3 regions of the Bradyrhizobium sp. 63_E2_N1_3 genome follow, and region 3 is predicted to be linked to each of the others. Evidence: riboswitches for the same ligand, from Rfam matches in the RefSeq annotation. Region 3 holds a riboswitch; each other region holds the start of a gene.

Region 1 (6,871 bases), 2.2 Mb from region 3:
TTTTTCGCGGCGAAGCCGCTTGCGCCTTCGGTAGCGCCGGCGCGACGGCCGCTCCATCGTCGTCGTAGACCGGCAGATAGTCCCGCCCGCGGTCGTCCTTCTTCGGACCCGCAGACCAGAGCGACGCGCCGCTTGGATCGCGGTAGTAGAGCGGAGTTCGCTCCGCGGCGGCCGCAGCCGATGATATGTCGGCCTCAGCGAGCCAGCCCGCACCGTTCGAATGCCAGTAGTAGCCGGCCAGGACCAGGCCGCCGCCCAGCGCAAGTGCCGTCAGGAGACGCAGCGTTTTCATGTCGTGTATCCGCGCACCCGGGAGCGCGCGTCCGTGTGAAGGAAAAGGGGGAATGTCGGGCGCTGCCGGGCAGCGCCCGAACGCTCACTTGACCGCCGTGACGATCACCTTGCCGGTGACGGTCTCCGGTTCGCCCTGCACCTTCACGGACAGCGTCATCTGGTAGCGGCCAGCCATCGGCAGGTCCGTCTTGAAGGCGTACACACCAGGCTCCCTGGACGGCAGCGGCGCGACCGCCGATTCCATCTCGGCCATCCCGTCCGGGGCCATGTCGAGGCGGGTCTTGAAGATGACTGCGTCCGGTATCGGCTTGCCGGACTGCTTGTTCGTCAGGCGAACGGCGAGCGTGACGTCTTCGCCCTTCCTCATCTGCGGAGTGACGGGCTCGAAGGCGTAGTCGCCCGCGCCCGCCATCGCGGCTGAAGCGGCAAGCGAAAGGGTGGCGGCGAGAGCCGCGGTGCGGATTTTGGAAAGCATTGTCTTGTCCTCATGAATTGATCTTTCGCCGTGGCGCGTGAAGCGCGCACGTCAGTCGTCGTCGCGAGCAGGCATGCCGCTCGCGTCTCGGGCTTTGCGAGATCAGATTCGAGGAGGTCGGAAAGGAGGACTGCCGCCGCGGAAGGAAACGACCTGATCCGGGGGAATAGCCAACGTGCTGGCCATGACGGCGAGACGCTCGAACGCCACGGGCCTGACATCACCGAGCGCGATGATCCCACCGACGCAGCAGAAGCCCATCCCGCACTTGTAGCCGCCGCTATGGGAGCCTGTTCCCTTCATGTCGGGACAACAATCGTCCATCGACATGTCGGCGTCGCCGCTCATGTGCATGGCCGTCTGCATGCCATCCGACGACATTGCGAGGTTCGCCGCGGACGCGCCAACCGGCAGCATCGCCAAGGATATGGCGATGGCGACTGCCAGGATGGTACGGACGAACTGCATCAATATCGACTTACTTTGTCAGGCCGGAACTCGGCCTCAGTAGCATATTCGGGCACCAAAGGCAGTCATTGATCGTGGTCAAGCGTTCGTTACCCAGGCTGGTCCGGAGGCCGGGTTGGACGTTTCGACGCGGTCCTTCGGACTATCGTGCAAAACAGCAACACAAGGCCACCATCGACCGACCAGCCCGTCCAGCAGCCCGCGCGGATGTTGACGCGCTCATCCCCTGATGCCAGTTTCGTGATCGGTAGTGTCCGCAAGGACTCTTCAAGGGAATGCGGTGCGTCCACCTCAGTGGGCAATTCCGCGGCTGCCCCCGCAACTGTAGGCGGATAGTCGACGACCAAACAAACCACTGGAGCCCCGCTTGGGCCTCTGGGAAGGTGGTCGAAGGCGATGACCCGCGAGCCAGGAAACCTGCTGCCAGCCATGGTCACGCGCGAACGCATTGGGCGGGGTGCCCTGATGTCGGACAAGTAGCCGGTGCATCCGCCGCCTGGGGCGAAGGTGGATGACTAAGGCAACCGCGGTGACGGTTTGTTTGCGTCGCCGCAGAGCGTTGTTGTGCAACATTTTCATTTCCGTGCTGGCGCAAGGCCAGCGTTATCGCGTGCTTTCCTGATTACTCTGCTCTCGTCGGTGTCCTTGTCGTCCGCGGCGCTCGCGCAAAGCGCGGCGCAGGACAACCGCTCCCGGGAGGTCGGCCCGGTGATCGTGTCGCCGCCTGCGCCGCGACAGGCTCCTGCCGTCAGCCCCGGCACTCAGAAGCAGCGCGCCGCCCGGCGCGCCGCGGGACGCAATCGTGGCGCCCCTGCTGTCGCCGTTCCGGCCACGCAAGCTCCGAGCGGCCCGGTGCAGACGCCGCTCAACACGGCAGCCGTCACCGATGTCGGCTCCCGGCTCGGCATCACGGCGCGCGAGATGCCGGCGACCGTCGAGGTCATCAGTCAGCGGACGATGCAGGACCTGGGCATCCGGACCACGACCGACGTCGCCAAGGCTGCAGTCGGCGTCACCGGCGGCGATGCGCCCGGCGCGCCCGCCATCTTCTCGATGCGTGGCTTTTCCGGCGACCAGATCTCCACGCTCTACAACGGCATCCCGATCGGGCCGTCGACCATGACCGGCCGTCCCATGGACGTGGCTGGCCTCCAGCAGGTCGAGATCATCAAGGGACCGGACTCGCTGGTGGCGGGCCTCGGTGCGACCGGCGGCGCCATCAACTACGTGAACAAGGCGCCGCACACCGGACCAATCGTCAACGACGCCTTCACCTCCTACGATTCCTTCAACGGCTATCGCGCCGGTTACGGATCGGGCGGCAGCACGCTGATCAACGGCCTCGACTACCGCTTCGATATCAGCCATTTCAACAACAAGGGCTTTATCGACGACACCTATTCGAAGCTCAGCAACGTCTCGGGCCAGCTGAACTATCGCGTCAACGAGAACCTGAAGATCTGGGGCGCAACCGAATACAGGCAGGACAACGACCGCTTCTACTGGGGGACGCCGCTGGTGCCGGCGAACGCGCCGGGCATCGTGCCGACGTACGGCATCGTGTCCGGCGTCTGGAGCAACTATTACCTCGGCGGCGGCACGCCGGTCCCGGTCACCATCGACGCGCGCACGCTGACCACGAACTACAACGTGCTCGACAATCACAGCGGCGCCAACGAGCTCTGGCTGCGCAGCGGCTTTCAATGGGACATCACCAACAACATCTCGCTGAAAAGCCAAGTCTACGGCTATGACGCCCACCGGCACTGGTTCAACAACGAGATCTCGTCGTTCGACCAGACCGTAGGCAATTTCGCAGGCGCGCAGAGCATCTACCGCGAGCGCCTGGCGCTCGATCACGCGCAGCGGCTCTACGGCAACATCACCGACCTCACCGTCAATTCCAACGTCGCCGGAATGGACAATCGCTTCGTCGCCACCGTGGCGGCGAGCAGCAACCAGTTCAACGTCTCGCAGGACACGTTGTTCTTCAATGACTACGTCGATCTCCTCAATCCGGACCGCGGCCTCTACGGCCCGCGCAGCGACGAGAAGATCTACACCCATCTCGACACCACCTCGCTGTCGTTCGAGGACCGGCTCAAGCTGACCTCGACCTTCGCGCTGATCGGCGGCATCCGTTTTGAGAATATCGAGCTGTCGCGGACCCGCTTCGACGAGACTGGCCTCCTGAAAGCCAGCTATCCTTTCTCGAAGACGTTCAATCCGGTCACCGGACGCATCGGCTACACCTGGGACATCGCGCCCGGCGTGATGCTTTACGGCCAGTACGCGACGGCGGCGGACCCGACGGTCGCGAACATCTTCATCCTCAGGCCCACGACGCCGCTGCTGCTCACGACGTCGCGAACCTACGAGACCGGCGTGAAGCTGCTGTCGGCCGACAAGCGCGCGGAGGCCACGCTCTCGGCCTTCGACATCGAGCGCAAGAACGTCTACGTCCCCGAAAGCGGCATCCTCTTCAACGTCGCCGGCAAGATGGCCTCCAAGGGCGTCGAGATTGCCGCCGCGGTCAATCCGGTCGCGGGCCTGAAACTATGGGGCAACGTCGCCTTCGTGCAGTCGCGCTTCATCGACTTCACCTATGTCGACGGCAATGGCGACTTCCAGTCCTATTCGGGCAAGACGCCGCCCAACGTTCCCAACTTCATCGCCAACGCCGGCGCCTCCTATCGCTTCGACACGAAGCTGCCGGTGGAGATCGGCGGCCTCGTCCGTCACGTCGGCGACCGCTTCAACTTCCAGGACAATCTGGTCACGATGGACGCCTACACGATCTTCGACGCATACGCGTTCGTCGATATTCCAAAAGCCTATTTCCCGGGCGTCGACCAGACCCGGATCAGCTTTCGCGTGAGGAACCTGACCAACAAGCTCTACGCGGCCTGGGGCGATCCGGGTTACACCGACCAGATCATCCTGGGCGCGCCGCGCAGCTACGAGGTCGCGGCTTCGTTCAAGTGGTAGTCGCGGATCACCTCGTCCGCGCCGTGGCGGGAGGTGTCACGCGACAGTAGGACGCAATCGCAAATCGATTGCGCCGTTGAAGCCGCGGGTCTCGAGAGCTATCGATCAACGAAACCTCGCTTCCATCGGGAGGAACGCATGAGCACCATCACCGGCGGTTGTCACTGTGGCGCAATCCGCTATCAGGTCGAGGGCGAAGCGATCGTGCACGCGCTGTGTCACTGCCGCGATTGCAGGCTTCACGCGGGCGCTCCCGTCGTCGGCTGGACGATGTACGCGGACGATGCCGTCAAGGTGACCAAGGGCGAGCCCAAGGTGTATCACTCCTCGGAACATGCCTGGCGGCACTTTTGCGGCGACTGCGGAACCGGCCTGTTTTATGTCAATGCCGACATGTTACCCGGGGTCATCGACGTCCAGAGCGCGACCTACGACGATCCCGATGCCGTACCGGCGACGATGCACATCCAGGTCGCAGAGCGCCTTCGATGGATGGAGCGCGCGCACGAACTGCCGACATTCGACCGCTATCCTCCGCCACCGTAGCGGCGCGCGCGAAGCGTTCGCCGTCTGGATGGAACCGCACAAACACCATCTTGCAACGGCCGGACGATCTCACGTAGATTGATCGGCGTGGGGACGAAGCAGACTCCCCGTGAGACCTCGGTCCAAGCTCTGCGCAGCACGCCATTCGTGGAGCTTGCGCATGGATACCGAACGCCACCCTCCTCTCCGCCCTACCGTTGCCATCCTCTCCCGCGGCGACGCTGCCGCGCGCCGGGACACGACGGCACAAAACAGCCGCTTCGTCCGCGTTTTCGAAGCACTCGCCGCGGTCGGCATCGAAGCCCGGCCGGTGATCTACGACGAGATCTTCGCCGACGCCGTCCGCGATCAACTGCTCGCCGTCGATGGCGTGCTCGTCTGGGTCGATCCGATCCATCAGGGCAAGACGCGCGAGGCCCTCGACCCGCTGCTTCGCGACGTTGCGGCGCAAGGGCCATGGGTGAGCGCACATCCCGACGTGATCCTGAAGATGGGCGTCAAGGACGTGCTCTACCGAACGCGTCATCTCGGCTGGGGAGCCGACACGCATCGCTATGACACCGCCGCAAGCTTCCGCGCCGAATTTCCTTCGCGCCTTCAGGCGAACGGTCCGCGCGTGCTCAAGCAAAATCGCGGCAATGGTGGCCAAGGGGTGTGGAAGGTGGAGGCCCTGCCCAACGCGGACGCCATGGTTCGCGTGCTGCATGCCCAACGCGGCAGTCTACCCGAGGACATGCCGCTCGATGCCTTGCTCGCCCGCTGCGAACCGTATTTCGGATGGGGCGGCTGCATCATCGACCAGGCGTTCCAACCCCGCCTGCCCGACGGCATGATCCGCTGCTACATGAGCGGCGCTGAGGTCGTGGGCTTCGGGCATCAATTGATCAAGGCGCTGATCCCGCCGCCGGAAGGCCCCGACGCACCTGAGGCGCAGCCGGGCCCACGGATCATGCACGGACCCGATGCTCCGCAATTCCAGGCGCTCCGAAGATCGATGGAGGACGAATGGACGCCGCAGCTGATGGACACGCTCGGCATCGACGAACCGTCGCTGCCGGTGATCTGGGACGCCGACTTCCTGTACGGGCCCCGCGACGCCGCCGGTACCGACACCTACGTCCTGTGCGAAATCAACGCGAGCTCATGCTTTGCGATTCCCGACGACGCGCCGGCGGCAATCGCCCGAACGGTGAAGCACCGCTTGCTCCGGACTCAAGCAGTGCGTTCGGGCGCATAACCGGCGGCCCGGCTTCGACACCCTAATGCGCAGCGCAGCGGCAGCTTTCATAGGCGACGGGATCGTGGCTGTTGACGATGCTCACGCGGTCGCCGTGGTTCAGCTTCAGCGCGCGCAGCCGCGCCTGGTTGGCGATCCGCATCTTGCGATCCATGTCGCCGCGGCGCTGGAAATAGCCGAGCATGAGCGGCACGTGCGGCGACGCGTCGAGCTGGCCGTGGTGGAAATAGCTGTCGCCGGCATGCAGCAGCCATTTCTCGCCTGATCGCACCGCGATGCCGCAATGGCCGAGTGTGTGGCCGGCGAGCGGGATCATCAGGATGTCGGCTTCCTTGTCGCCGAGCGCGCGCACGCCCTTGAAGCCGAACCAGTCCTCGCCGGCCTCGCCATAGAATGTCCAGCCCGGCCCATGGCTCCACTGCCCCGTGACATAACGCCCTTCGGGCGGCGCGGGCTTGCGCAGCACCGCCATGTCGTATTCGGCGCGGTGGACGTGGATCGCGGCATGGGGAAAGTCCGGCACGCCGCCGGCGTGGTCGCGGTCGAGATGCGTCAGCAGCACGTGGCGCACATCGCTGGGCGAGTAGCCGAGCGCCTTCACCTGCTCGACCGCCGTCTCCGCCGGATCCAGCCTCGGCGCGGTCTGGCGCAGCCATCGGCCCCCGAGCCGATCGGGCGTTGCGATATCGCCGAGACCGATGCCGGTGTCGACCAGAGCGAGTCCGTCCCTCGTCTCGACCAGCAGGCAATGGCAGACCAGGCGGGCGCGCTGGAACAGGCCGCCCGTGCCGTTCACAAGGCGGCGGCCCATGGGGCACATCGTGCCGGTGTTGAGGTGCTGGATCTTCATGGCGCGTTCCTGC
Region 2 (6,871 bases), 2.0 Mb from region 3:
CGTCTGCGCGCGCGACTGCGCGCTGACCGGCTTCGAAGGCGAATGCCAGCTCCGTGGGGGTGAGCGCGGCTTCCACGCTGAAGTCGCGCGTGCCGCTGCGCGGCTTGTCGGTGACGATTCCTGCCATCTCCTCCTGTGCCAGCGTACCGGCGTCGACGACCTCAAGGTTTGAGCCAAGCTCACGCGCCAGCACCGAGATCGCGGCACCGCCCGAGGCAAAATTCGCCATCATCGCGATGGTCACTCCTTGCGGATAGGCCGACACGCCCTGCGCGACGATGCCGTGATCGCCGGCGAAGACGATGATCGGCACCCGCGCGGCACGCGGCTGCTCGGTCGCCTGCAGGCCCGCAAGCTCGACCGCAAGCTGCTCCAGCCGGCCGAGCGCGCCAGCCGGCTTCGTCAGTTGCGCCTGACGCGCGAGCGCCGCCTCGCGATGGACAGCGGAGACATCGGGGCATTTCCGGGTGACCCATTCAGGGAGCATGCTGCCTCGCTTACGGCCTGCGCTTGAGAATGTAGCTGTCCATGATCCAGCCGTGCCGCTCGCGCGCATCCTGTCGCGCGGCGATGATGTGCGGGCCGATCTCGGCCAGAACGCCCGACATGACGATCTGATCGGGCATGCCGAGATAAGCGCCCCACCAGATGTGCAGCCCCGCAGGATCGAGCGACTGGAACGCCGTGCCGCCGTCGAGCATCACCACCACGGTATCGACGCCTTGCGGCCAGCCGCCCTCGCGCAAGCGGCGCCCCGTCGTGACGAGGAAGGGTTCGCCGATGTCGTTGAGCGGCAGCGCATGCGCCGCGCACAGCGCCTGGATCGAGGTGATGCCGGGCACAACTTCGATATCAGGCAAGGGATCGAGCCGCCGCGCAATGCGCAGCGAGGAATCGTAGAGCGAAGGATCGCCCCAGATCAGCAGCGCGACCTTGCCATCATCACCGAGATGGCTGGCGATCGTCTGCGACCAGGCCGCGGCCACGGCCTCGTGCCAATCGTCCACGCCCTTGTGATAATCCGCTTCACCGGCATCGCGCACGGGAAGATCGAACTCGGCAATGCGCGTCGTTTGATTGGTGAGCACATCCGCGCAGATCGTCCGCCTGAGATCTGCGAGATCGGACTTCGCCGTCCCCTTGCGCGGGATCAGGATGAGATCGGCCGCGTTGATGGCTTGAACGGCGGCGCGCGTGAGCTGCTCGGGATCGCCGCAACCGATGCCTATCAGGGAGAGCGTGAGCATCGTGAGTGCGAAGGGCGGCCATCACGGCCGCCCGTTCGCTTGTCTCTCTCAAGCCGCGTTATGCAAACGCGGGGTAACGAGGCCGGGCGCGGTGACGCCGCGCAGCGACTTCGCCAGCGCCAGCACACCGAGGTCGGCCAGCGGCTCGATCACGATGACGAGCGCGTAGGAGGCCGCGAAGGTCGCGATGTTGACGAGGTTGGTCGCACCGAAGCCCGAGCCATAGAGCGCCCAGAACGCGACCCAGGCGATGACGCCGGCCTGATACGTGGTCGAAAGCGCCAGCGCCTGGCGATACCTGAGATCGACATAGGCGGTGTTGCGGGCAATGATCCGCGCGGCGATCGCCTGGATCCCGAACAGCGGCACCAGCAGCGTGGTGACGTTCATGCCGAATTGCGGCAGATCGGGCGGCTCGAAGAAGATGCCCTGGAACAACAGTCCGAACGCAAGGCCGAAGGCCGCGGGCGCTGCCCCAAACAGCAGGAACAGGGTCGAGCCGAGGATGAAGTGCACCTCGGAGACGCCGACCGGGAAGTGCGGCAGGATCTCGAAGAAGACGAACACGAGGCCCGTGGTGGCGAGCGTCCGCGCCGCGAACGACGTGATGCCCTGCTCGCGCACGGTCTCGACCGCGAGCTTCAGCGCAACGCCGCCGACGGCGATGCCGGTTGCGTAACTCAACACGAGCTTGGCGCCCGATACGACTCCGGGTTCGATATGCATGGTTCAGTTCCTTCCTGCCGTCACACCCGACGGCCTTGGCCACAAGACATGCACGGCCGGTCTCCTGGCTCGCGGTTCACTGGGGTTCTCCGGCCTTCCCGGGCCTTGCGGCCCAGTGGCTGATCGGAGTCCCTCACCGCTTACAGTCGCGGGGGCGGCTGGGGTTTTGGGCGGCGCAACTGTCCGCCCACCCCCATTCCCGATTATGCTCCGGCGGTTTGCGCCGCCTCGAGCACCATGCATCTCCTGTGTGCCCCTTTCGCCAGCCGGGCGTCAAGGGGCGAAGGGCGGCCGGGACGGTCATGACGGATAATCCCCGGCCAGTGCGCCGAACAGGATCACGGCGGCCGTCGAGGCAGCGCCGCCCCGCGCAAGTTGCTCGGCCAGCTCGGCAATGGTGGTGCGGACCAGCCGCTCGTCGGGACGACCGAGGGATTCGGCGAACAGCGCCGGGGTATCAGGCGCGAGGCCGTGCTCGATCAATTTTGCGACAAGCGCCGGAAAGGTGCGCCGGCCCATATAGACCACGGTGGTCGCTTCGGGATCAGCCAGCGCCGCCCAGTTCAAATTCTGCGGCAGCTCGCCGGTGACATCGGCCCCGGTCACGAACTGCACCCGGCGCGAGGTGTGGCGCCGGGTCAGGGGAATGCCGGCTTGCGCAGCGGCGACACAGGCCGAGGTGATTCCGGGAATGATCTCGTAGCCGATGCCAGCTTCGCGCAGCGCCTCCAGCTCCTCCTCGAGCCGGCCAAAGATACCCGCATCGCCCGATTTCAGCCGCACCACACGGACACCAGCCGCGGCATAGTCGACCAGCAGGCGGTTGACGTGGTGCTGCTTGGTCGAGGGCCGCCCTGCCCGCTTCCCGACCGCGACGAGATTGGCGCCGGGCCGGGCCAGATCGAGGATCGCACCGGAGGCGAGGTCGTCATAGAGCACGACGTCGGCATCGCGCAGCCGCGCGGCACCTTTGAGCGTGAGGAGCTCCGGGTCGCCGGGGCCGGCCGAGATGAAAGTGACAAAACCGCTCACCGATCCTCCGCGATCAGATGGAAGAACGTGCCGGTGGCATGACCGCGGCGCGAGCCGGTCTCGGCGATGACCGCGCCTGTTGCATCGTGCACGACCGCCAGCGGCGTATCCGGCTGCGCGATAATCGTCGAATAGTGGAACTCATGACCGCGCAGGCGCGCGCCGGCCTGATGGCCCGGCATCGGCGCGGCGAGCGCAGCGAGACGATAGCCGAGATGCATGCGGCGCTTGGCAAAGCTCGTCTCCAGTCCGAGCAGGCCCGTCATCTCATGACGGACGCCGTCGGCGTCGGTCAGAGCGGTTCCCAGCACCATGTAGCCCCCGCATTCGCCGTGCACCGGCCGTTTGTCAGCGAAGGCACGCAGACCGTCGCGAAAGCGAGCATTGGCCGCGATCTTCCCCGCGTGCAGCTCAGGGTAGCCGCCGGGCAGCCAGCAGACATCGGCACTCGCGTCAGGCGCTTCATCGGCAAGCGGCGAGAAGGTCGATATCTCGGCGCCCGCCGCGCGCCAGGCTTCCAGCATGTGCGGATAGATGAAGGAGAACGCGGCATCGCGGGCCAACGCAATGCGCTGCCCGGGCGGCGTCACATTCATGCCGTTTGCCGCCGGTTGCGGCGACCAGCTCGCTGCCGATCGCAGCACCGCATCGAGATCGACATGCTCGGCGACGAAGCGCGCGGCTTCGTCGATCAGCTTGCCGATCTCGGCCTGCTCCTCGGCCTGCACCAGGCCGAGATGCCGTTTCGGCAGGCTGATCTCGGCATGGCGCGGCAGCGCGCCGAACACGGCGATGCCGGCGTCGTTGAGTGCACGCCGCACGAGATCTTCATGACGTGGGCTGGCGACGCGGTTGAGCACCACGCCGGCAAGGCGCACACCGGCGCGATAGTCACGAAGGCCTGCGGCGATCGCCGCCGCCGTCTGCGCCTGTCCGGAGGGATCGATCACCAGCAGCACCGGCCAGCCCAGCATCTCAGCAATGTCGGCGGTGGCGCCGGTGCCGGAGACGCCGCGCGCGGCGACGCCGTCGAACAGGCCCATCGAGCCCTCCGCGAGCACGACATCGGCATCAGTGCCGCGACCGACGAGATGAGCTATCGCCCCGCGATCCATCGCCCAGCTATCGACGTTGACGGAAGCGCGCCCCGTCGCAGCGGCATGGAAGGCGGGATCGATATAATCGGGCCCGCTCTTGAAGCACTGCACGTTCAATCCGCGATTGCGCCAGGCGCGCGCCAGCGCCAGCGTCAGCGTGGTCTTGCCGACGCCGGAGGCCGGCGCGGAGATGACGAGCCCTGCCGGCATCACGATGCCTCCGGAAAGCGCGGATCGGCACCGACCGGCCGATAGCGGCGGTCGTAGTCGACGGCATAGAGACGGCTCTCGTCAAAATCCGCAGCACCAAGCGTCTTGCCGACTAGGATCAGCGCCGTGCGCTCCATCTCGGTGCCGACGGCGGCATCGAGCGTCGCCAGCGTGGCGCGAACGATGCGCTGGTCCGGCCAGCTCGCACGCCAGACGATCGCGACGGGGCAATCCGCGCCGTAATGCGGCGTGAGCTCTGCGACGACCTTGTCGAGCAGATGGATCGACAGATGGATCGCGAGCACCGCTCCGGTGGCGGCGAACGCTGCGAGCTTTTCGCCCTCAGGCATCGCGCTGGCGCGGCCCGGCGTGCGCGTCAGCACCACTGACTGGGCAAGACCGGGCAGCGTCAGCTCAGCCTCTAGTGCAGCTGCTGCAGCCGAGAAGGACGGCACGCCCGGCGTGACCGTGTAGGGAATACCGAGCGCGCGCAGGCGGCGAAGCTGCTCGCCCATCGCCGACCAGATCGCGAGATCGCCCGAATGCAAGCGGGCAACATCCTTGCCGTCCGAATGCGCGGCAGCGATCTCCGCGATGATCTCGTCGAGCGACAGCGGTGCGGTGTTGACGATGCGGGCGCCGGGCGGGCAATGCGCCAGCACGCCCTCGGGCACCAGCGAGCCCGCATAGAGGCAGACCGGACAGGCCGCGATCAAGTCGCGTCCGCGCAACGTCAGCAAATCCGGAGCGCCCGGCCCGGCACCGATGAAGTGCACCGTCATGCGCCGTCTCCTTCCGCGATCGCGGCGGTCGCGGTGCGATCCCGCGAGACCGCCCGCGTCGCAATCAATCGCGCGCGAGGGCCAGCCGCAACGAGCGCAGCGGCTTCAGCGACCGAGCCCGTGCCGAACTTTTCCGCGACGAGTTTTGACTGCGTCGGCGTGTGGATGTTAGCCAACGCTTCAGCCGAGACTGCCTTGATCGGCACGCCGCATTCGCGCGCGAGCTGTTTGAGCGGCTCCGCTTCCGCCTTGTCGCTAACAGTCGCGACCGCCGCAAGGCCCTCGGGACCACCGGCCGCCAGCAGCGCCTCGCGCAGCGAAGCCAGCGTGACATCCTTCTTGAATCCGAGTCCGGCGACTTTCATCGAACCGCACTCCATTGCACCACGGGCCGCGACGCTTCCCAGGACCGGTAGCGGCCGAGCGGCGCGGCATGGGCAATCTCGACCCGCATCAACTCGCCGCCATGGCGCTGGTGCAGCTCGCCGAGCAGCGCTTCCGTTTCCAGCGTCACCGCATGCGCGACGAGCCGAGCACCCGGCACAAGCCGTGACCAGATGGCATCGAACATCTCGATATCGAGACCGCCACCGATGAAGACCGCGTCCGGCGCTTCCAGTCCGGCAAGAGCTTCGGGCGCGCTCCCCGTGATGACGGTGATCCGATGCGCCAATCCGAACGCTGTTGCATTGCTGCGGATATTCGCGGCACGATCCTCGCGCGCCTCGATGGCGCTCGCCGTCCCGCCGCACAGCGCCCATTCGACCGAGATCGAGCCAGAACCCGCGCCGATATCCCACAGCCGCTCGCCGGGACGCGGCGCCAGCGCCGAGAGCGCCAGCGCGCGCACCGGCCGTTTGGTGATCTGGCCGTCGTGAGCAAAGAGATCGTCGGACAGGCCGGAGCTGCGGGGAATGCCTTGCCCGCCCCTCGCCTCGACGGCCACTGCGACCAGGTTTTCGGCGAGATCGCCCGCAAAGCCGTCGGCACGATGCTCAGCGATGCTTTCGCGCGCCCCGCCGAGCGCGGCGAGAGTCCAGAACGCCGAGGCGCCCCACCCGCGCTCGCTCAGCCATTTGGCGAGATCACCGGCCGCCTTGCCGTCACGCATGAGGCAAATGATGCGCGCACCGGGCGCCAGATACGGCACGAGACGCTCGAACGGCGCGGCATGAAGCCCGAGACAGGCAATGGCTTCGAGGCGCCAGCCGAGCCGCGCGGCGGCGAGCGAGAAGGTCGATGGCGCCGAATGCGCGATCCACTCGTTGGCATCGAGCTTCTCGGCGAGACTTGCACCGGCACCGTGCCAGAACGGATCGCCGGAGGCGAGTACCACCGTCGGCCGGCCGCGGCAGCTCACCACGATGTCTGCGTCGAACGGCACCGGCCACGGGCGACCGCGCCCCTCCACATCAGCAAGCGCGAGATGACGCTCGCCACCAAAAACAGTTTCTGCCTTGGCAAGCGCCTTTCGGCTTGCCTCGGACAGCCCGGCAAGGCCATCTTCGCCGATACCGATGATGGTCAGCCAGGGATCAGCCATGACGCGCGCCCTCATTCTGGGCGGAACCGCCGATGCGAGCTTGCTCGCCGCGGAAGTCGCACGCGCGCGCATCGACGCCGTGTATTCCTATGGCGGTCGCACTCGCGCGCCCGCCGATCAGCCGCTGCCGACCCGCATCGGCGGCTTCGGCGGCGTGAGCGGGCTTGCGGACTATATTCGCGGTGAGCGCATCACGCATGTGATCGACGCCACACATCCCTTCGCTGCCGAGAT
Region 3 (6,871 bases):
TCGAGCATCCGGACGGCGGTGGTCACCGTCCGCTTCAGCTTGGCCTGGTCGACACCATCAGGCCCGACATGGTTGAGCATGTTGACGGAGCCGAGATTGCAGACCGCGACCTCGTCGCCCGAGGTGTTCAGCGTGATCTCGGTGCAGAGGTTCGAGGAATGGATCACGCCCGCGTGGCGTTGCGGCGAACGCAGATTGCAGGGGTCCTTGAAGGTGATCCAGGGATGACCGGTCTCAAACAGCATGGTCAACATGCGACGCCAGAGGTCGCTCGCGCGCACGGTCTTGAAGACGCGCATGCCGCCGGCCTTCGCCCTGGCCTCATAGGCCTCGTAAGCCGTCTTGAACGCCTCGCCATAGAGATCGTGCAAATCGGGCGTCTCGTCAGGCGAGAACAGCGTCCATTCGCCATCGGCATCGACGCGCTGCATGAACAGGTCCGGCACCCAATTGGCGGTGTTCATGTCGTGGGTGCGGCGGCGGTCGTCACCGGTGTTCTTGCGCAGGTCGAGGAATTCCTCGATATCGACGTGCCATGTCTCCAGATAGGCGCAGACGGCGCCCTTGCGCTTACCGCCCTGGTTGACGGCAATCGCGGTGTCGTTGGCGACCTTCAGGAATGGGATGATGCCCTGGCTTTCGCCGTTGGTGCCCTTGATGTGGGCGCCGAGGCCACGAACCGGGGTCCAGTCGTTGCCGAGACCGCCGGAATATTTTGCGAGCAGCGCATTGTCCTTGATTGACTTGAAGATGCCGTCGAGGTCGTCCGACACTGTGGTCAGGAAGCAGGACGACAATTGCGGACGCAGCGTACCCGAATTGAACAGCGTCGGCGTCGAGGCCATGAAGTCGAACGATGACAGCAGATCGTAGAACTCGATCGCCTTGGCCTCGCGATCGATTTCGCGCACCGCCAAGCCCATCGCGACACGCATGAAGAAGGCCTGCGGCAATTCGATCCGCTTGCCTCGGACGTGCAGGAAGTAGCGGTCGTAGAGCGTCTGAAGACCGAGGAACTGGAAGTTCAGGTCGCGTTCCGGCTTCAACGCGGCCGCGATCCGGCCAAGGTCGAAGCGGGCGAGTTCAGGATCGAGCAGTTCGGCGGCGATGCCGGTCTTCAGATAGGCCGGGAAGTATTCGACGTAGCGCATCGTCATGTCGGCCTGCGAGGCGGACGTCGGCACGCCATGGACGTAGGACAGCACCTCGCCGCGGAGCTTGTCCAGCAGCAGGCGCGCACTGACATAAGCATAATTCGGCTCCTGCTCGACCAGCGTGCGTGCGGCCATGATCGAGGCCAGCGCCAGTTCGTCCTGGCTGATGCCGTCGTAGAGATTGCGGGTGGTCTCGGTGAGCACGGGTGCCGCGGAGACGCCGTCGAGACCGGCGCAGGCTTCGCCGATAATCAGCGCAAGCCGCTTGGTGTCGAGACCAACGCGCGAACCGTCGGCGAGCGTGACATGAAGGACCGGCGCGACAGCGGGCGTCGCTTCCGCGGCCGCCTCCTCGGCGCGCTGGCGCGACCGCTCCTCGCGGTACAGCACATAGGCGCGTGCGACCTTGTGGTGCTCGCTCCGCATCAAGGCGAGCTCGACCTGGTCCTGCACGTCCTCGATATGGAAGGTGCGTCCCTCGCCTGCCCGCCGCATCAGCGCAGCGACGACTTCGGCCGTGAGCTGCTCCACGCTCTCATGGACGCGACGCGAGGCGACCGCGCTGGTGCCTTCGACCGCAAGGAAAGCCTTGGTCATGGCGACCGCGATCTTGGCGGAATCGAACGGCGAGACCTTGCCGTTGCGACGGATGATCTGCATAGCCGGCTCGCTCGAAGCAGGCGCAAGCGATTGTGGACGCAAATGAACGATGGGTGCGGAGGCGGTGTCCGCGTCGTGCAGGTTCAGTGACATCAATGGGCCCCGTGATGCGCGCGTTGTGTTTGAACGGGGCTGTAAGGAAGGACGCTGCAGAAACGCCGGCAGCAGAGTTGCCGGGCGGTGCATGCAAGCGACCGCCGGACACCCCGCCCGTGGACGTTCAGATTGTCGCGGCAGGTCTCCTGGCTCGCAGGTCGTCGCCCACTTCCCGTCTTCCCGGCGCGAAAGGCGCCAGTGACGATTGTTCGGAAGCAGCTCGCTGCTGACAGTTGCGGGGGCAGCGCCGGAATTCCGCGCTCTCGCGCGGTTCACCGGCTTCCCTCTTAGCCACTAAATCTTGCGATCCAGCGGAACCGTGACGCCCACATGTGGTGACATATGCAGCCGGGTGTCAACGATTCGTTGCGGGTCATGAGCCCTGTGCCCTGTGGAATGCGGGAATTCGCACTTGGATCGCGCCTCAGCTTGGCGCGCTATGAGGTCCGCATCCCGACTGCAAGATCACACAGTCCGGCGCGACGCTGCCGCTGCATGTCGCCTCGCAGCCGCTCACCAGCGACGCCACTCTCGCTTCCAGCACACGCAGCTCCGCAATTTTCGCCCTGATCGCACCGAGGTGCTTCGCCGCAAAGGTCCTCGTTTCGCTGCACGGCGCGCATCGCTGGCCGGCGAGCCAGACCGCGCTGGTCAGCCCGGTGCGCGTCACGATGACGGCGGTGAAGGCGCCCACGCCGCCCAGGAACGGCATGGACGCCCGATGCTATTCGGACGAAAGGTGATAGCCGCGATCGCGATAGTCGAAATCGACGAGCTCGCAGATCCGGGCCGATGGATCGGCGGGCGCCGCATAATAAGCCCTGATCTCCTTGATGCGACCGCTCGCCCCTTCGAACGCGTACCATTCGTCGCCGCGAAGCGCCGTGCCCTGCTTGCGCTTCCAGTGCGTCCATTCGATCACGGCTTCCGGCGACGTCGACGAGCAAAGAATCTTTTCGATCGTCCATTGCGACCCGAGATTCTCGACGCACCAGATCCATTTGCGCGCGATGGTATCGGCGCCACGCCATGGAATGTCCGGCAAGCCGGACGGGAAGTAGTGAACCGCGTCCGCCGTGAAGCAGGCCATCAAGGCATCGTAGTCGGCGGCGTTGCAGGCGTCGAAATAGCGACGGATCGTCGCCTCCATGGCGGCGGGCGATGTCTTGCTCATGTCAGGCTCCCGCCCGGATCGTCGTGGCCCTCGCCGGATCCGCACCGGCCTTTTTCCAAGCCTCAAAGTCGGCGCGCACGGCGGGTGTGGGCGGATAGACGCCGTAGAGCGGCTCGCCGGCACTGATACGATACGACAGGTACTTCTCGAGCTGGTCCCGCCTCTCGCAGAGGTCGGCCATTTCGGCGGCCAAATGCCGTGGCACGACCGTGATGCCGTCACCGTCACCGACGATGATGTCGCCCGGGTAGACCGCCACGTCGGCGCAGGCGATCGGGATATTCAGGTCCGCGACGCGATGATAGGACAACCGCGTCGATGCGGTGACCTGCCGCGCATAGGCCGGGAAATCGAGCCGCGCCAGCTCCTGGCCGTCACGAAACGCGCCATCGGTGACGATCGCGGCTGCGCCGCGCACCTTCATCCGCGTCGGCAGCATGGCGCCCGCCGATGCTGCGCGTGGATCGTTGCGGCTGTCGATCACCAGGACATGGCCGGGCGGAATGTTCTCGACCGCTTCCCATTGCAGATTGTCCGCGTTCGGATACGGCGTGAGTGTCTCTATGGTATCGAGATCCTCTCGCGCCGGGATCATCCGCATGGTGAAAGCTTCACCGGCGAAGCGGACCGCGTCCTTGTTCATCGGCACCAGCCCGACCAGAAAGCACTGGCGCAGGCCTTTCTTGAACAGCTCGGTGGTCAGCGAACCCGAGGAGACATCCTTCAGCCGGCGGATGACAGACGGATCCAGGGGACTAAGCTTCGTCTTTGGTTCGTACATGGCCATCCTCCCTCAGCGGCGCTTTCCGACCTCGTGGACGTCACGGGCCCAGGCGCGCGCCTGCTCCGACAGGCTGAAGCCGAGGCCCGGCCGGTTCGGCACGATCATGCGGCCGTTCACGACCTCGAGCTTTTCGTTGAACATCGCCTCCGACCACTCGAAATGCTCGACCCAGGGCTCCCGGGCATAGGCCGCGGTCAGGTGCAGATGGATCTCCATGCAATAGTGCGGCGCGAGCTGGAGCTTCTTGTGGTCGGCGAGCGCGAGGATCTTGAGGAACGGCGTGATGCCGCCGACGCGCGGCGCATCCGGCTGGATGAAATCGACCGAATTGTTGCGGATCAGCTCGTAATGCTCGTCGATGCTGGTCAACATCTCGCCGGTCGCAATCGGGGTCGCAAGCTCGGCTGCCAGCGCCGCATGACCTTCGTAGTCGTAGGCGTCGAGCGGCTCCTCGATCCAGGTCAGGTTAAATTGCTCGGCGATGCGGCCGAAGCGCAGAGCCGTGGTGCGGTCCCATTGCTGGTTGGCGTCGATCGCCAGCGGAACGTCGCCGATGTGGTTGCGAACCGCCTCGATGCGCTTGAGGTCGACCATCGGGTCGGGCTGGCCGACCTTCAGCTTGATGGCGCCGATGCCCCTGTCGAGCGCCATGCTGACGCGCTCCTTCACCTCCTCGATCGGCATCGAAAGGTATCCGCCGGAGGTGTTGTAGCAGCGCACGGAGTCACGATGGGCACCGAGCAGCTTTGCCAGCGGCAGCTTGGCGCGCTTGGCCTTGAGATCCCACAGCGCGATGTCGAAGGCGGCGATGGCCTGCGTGGACATGCCGCTGCGGCCGACCGAGGCGCCGGCCCAGACGAGCTTGTCCCACAGACGCGCGATGTCGCTCGGATCCTCGCCGATCAGCTCGCCGGCGATCTCCCTGGCGTGCGCAAACTGCCCCGGACCACCGGCGCGCTTCGAATAGCTGTAGCCGATGCCGCTGTGGCCGTTCTCGGTCTCGATCTCGGCAAACAGGAAGGCGATCTCGGTGAGGGGTTTTTGCCGGCCGGTGAGAACCTTGGCATCGCTGATCGCCTGGGCGAGCGGCAGGAAGACGAGCGACGTCCTCACCCATGCGATCCGGTCCGTCGTCGCTTCCCCGGCTGCGAGCCCTGCCGCGAGCGGGTTGGCGATAATGCGCGTGTTGATCTGGTAGTTCATGGCTTTCTCCTATCGAGGTGGATTTGCGGGAAATGATGTCATTCGGCAGCGACCGACGCGGAGCGGATCAGCCCGCTGCCTTCGCGAATGACGAGACGCTCGATGGGCCCGACGATGACCCAGTAACAGAGCACGGCCAGCAGCCCATGCAGGCCGACATACAGCAGCGCTCCGTTGAACGATCCGGTGGCGGAGAGGATGTAGCCGATCGCAACAGGCGTCACGATTCCGGCGGTGTTGCCGACGGCGTTAAAGACGCCGCCAGTGAGTCCGATCACCTCCTTGGGCGCGGTGTCGGCGACGACCGTCCAGCCCAGCGAGCCAAAACCCTTGCCGAAGAAGGCCGCGCTCATCAGCACGGTGATCAGGACCGTGGAGTTCGTGTAGTTGCAGCCGATGATCAGGACCGTCATGACGAGGCCGATCGTGATCGGGGTCTTGCGCGCGATGCTGAGCGAACCGGTGCGCTTGAACAGCCAGTCGGTGAAAAAGCCTGTCGTAACGCCGCCGACGAAACCGCAGATGGCGGGGATGGTCGCGATCAGGCTCGCATCGAGCACCGACAGGCCGCGGTCCTTGACGAGGTAGGTCGGAAACCAGGACACGAAGAACCAGGTGATGGACGAGATGCCGTATTGCGCCAGGAAGATGCCGACCAGCATGCGGCTCCTGAACAGCTCGGCGAGGTCGGACCATCGCGGCCCCTGCACCGCTGCTGCCGTCGGCGAAGCGCCGCCGAGATCCACCAGCGCGCCTCCATCATGCAGATGAGCAAGCTCCGCAGCACCTATCCTCGGGTGCCGGGTCGGCGGATAGTACGCAACGGCCCAGACTGCCGCGAGCGCGAAGCCCAATACGCCCATGACGGCGAAGATGTGCTCCCAGCCGAAGCGATGATCGAGGAAGCCCATCAGCGGCGTGAAGAGGACGAGCGAGACATATTGGGCGCTGTTGAAAATGGCGCCCGCGACGCCGCGCTCCGCGGACGGAAACCACGCCGCGATGATACGCCCGGCCGCCGGGCCGACAGGCGACTCGAAGACACCGAGCATGAAGCGCAGGATCAGCATCACCAGGAACGGGTAGCTGGCCCAGCCGACGCAGCTCATGAGGAAGGTGACGAGCGACCACAGGATCAATCCGCCCAAAATGGTCTGCTTCGCACCGAGCCGATCCGCGATCCAGCCAGCGGGAAGATGCGCAAGGACATAGGCCCACGCGAACGCCGAAAACATCCAGCCGAGCTCGACCGGCGTGATGCCGAGCGCCTTCGACATGTTCGGCCCGGCGATCGATAGCGTCGCCCGGTCGCCGCTGCTGAGCGCGAGCAGGACGGTGATCAACGCCAGGGTGACGAAACGATAATGCGTCCGTGCGGACGGCTTCTGCTCCGTGGCCACGCTGCTCCCCTCTTTCCCGATTTTGTTTGCCCGGCCGCCTTCGGCGACCGTGGATGTCCGGAACGCCAGCGACGACCGGACGCGAGAAAGCTAGATCAGCGATCAATTCAGGTCTAAACTCATTTTTGGATTTAATTGATCCAGAAAAGGTATCAATGATCGAGTTCGGACAGGTACGCGCGTTCGTGGCGGTGGCCGATGAGCTGAATTTCGGTCGTGCCGCCAAGCGGCTGAATATGACGCAGCCGCCGCTCAGCCGGCAGATCCAGATCCTGGAGGCAACGCTCGCCGTCAAGCTGCTCGAGCGCACCAGCCGATCGGTCAGGCTGACCGCGGCCGGACGCGCCTTCCTGAGCGAGGCCCGCACGATGCTTCAGCAGCGCGAGCATGCGGTCAAAGC

Evidence for each region. A riboswitch is a leader RNA that binds a small molecule or an ion and turns the genes downstream of it on or off. The one in region 3 is predicted to bind cobalamin.
Region 1: another riboswitch for cobalamin. It lies ahead of AB7531_RS31560 (TonB-dependent receptor); the one in region 3 lies ahead of AB7531_RS21055 (ribonucleoside-diphosphate reductase subunit alpha).
Region 2: another riboswitch for cobalamin. It lies ahead of AB7531_RS30570 (energy-coupling factor ABC transporter permease); the one in region 3 lies ahead of AB7531_RS21055 (ribonucleoside-diphosphate reductase subunit alpha).

What each region holds. Positions count from the first base shown of each region.
Region 1 covers NZ_CP197235.1:6,610,375-6,617,245, forward strand. Annotated here, with positions in the region: gene AB7531_RS31545 (efflux RND transporter periplasmic adaptor subunit) at 1-292, opposite strand, end outside; gene AB7531_RS31550 (FixH family protein) at 377-769, opposite strand; gene AB7531_RS31555 (hypothetical protein) at 872-1,237, opposite strand; cobalamin riboswitch at 1,469-1,676, shown strand; gene AB7531_RS31560 (TonB-dependent receptor) at 1,877-4,225, shown strand; gene AB7531_RS31565 (GFA family protein) at 4,364-4,771, shown strand; gene AB7531_RS31570 (Cj0069 family protein) at 4,932-6,008, shown strand; gene AB7531_RS31575 (MBL fold metallo-hydrolase) at 6,031-6,858, opposite strand.
Region 2 covers NZ_CP197235.1:6,380,980-6,387,850, forward strand. Annotated here, with positions in the region: gene cobT (nicotinate-nucleotide--dimethylbenzimidazole phosphoribosyltransferase) at 1-487, opposite strand, end outside; gene cobF (precorrin-6A synthase (deacetylating)) at 498-1,247, opposite strand; gene AB7531_RS30570 (energy-coupling factor ABC transporter permease) at 1,296-1,973, opposite strand; cobalamin riboswitch at 2,011-2,228, opposite strand; gene cobA (uroporphyrinogen-III C-methyltransferase) at 2,274-3,005, opposite strand; gene AB7531_RS30580 (cobyrinate a,c-diamide synthase) at 3,002-4,312, opposite strand; gene cobM (precorrin-4 C(11)-methyltransferase) at 4,312-5,094, opposite strand; gene AB7531_RS30590 (cobalamin biosynthesis protein) at 5,091-5,459, opposite strand; gene AB7531_RS30595 (bifunctional cobalt-precorrin-7 (C(5))-methyltransferase/cobalt-precorrin-6B (C(15))-methyltransferase) at 5,456-6,637, opposite strand; gene AB7531_RS30600 (cobalt-precorrin-6A reductase) at 6,636-6,871, shown strand, end outside.
Region 3 covers NZ_CP197235.1:4,424,828-4,431,698, reverse strand. Annotated here, with positions in the region: gene AB7531_RS21055 (ribonucleoside-diphosphate reductase subunit alpha) at 1-1,907, opposite strand, end outside; cobalamin riboswitch at 2,030-2,247, opposite strand; gene AB7531_RS21050 (hypothetical protein) at 2,335-2,622, opposite strand; gene AB7531_RS21045 (nuclear transport factor 2 family protein) at 2,635-3,084, opposite strand; gene AB7531_RS21040 (ribonuclease activity regulator RraA) at 3,086-3,865, opposite strand; gene AB7531_RS21035 (L-talarate/galactarate dehydratase) at 3,878-5,071, opposite strand; gene AB7531_RS21030 (MFS transporter) at 5,110-6,471, opposite strand; gene AB7531_RS21025 (LysR family transcriptional regulator) at 6,627-6,871, shown strand, end outside.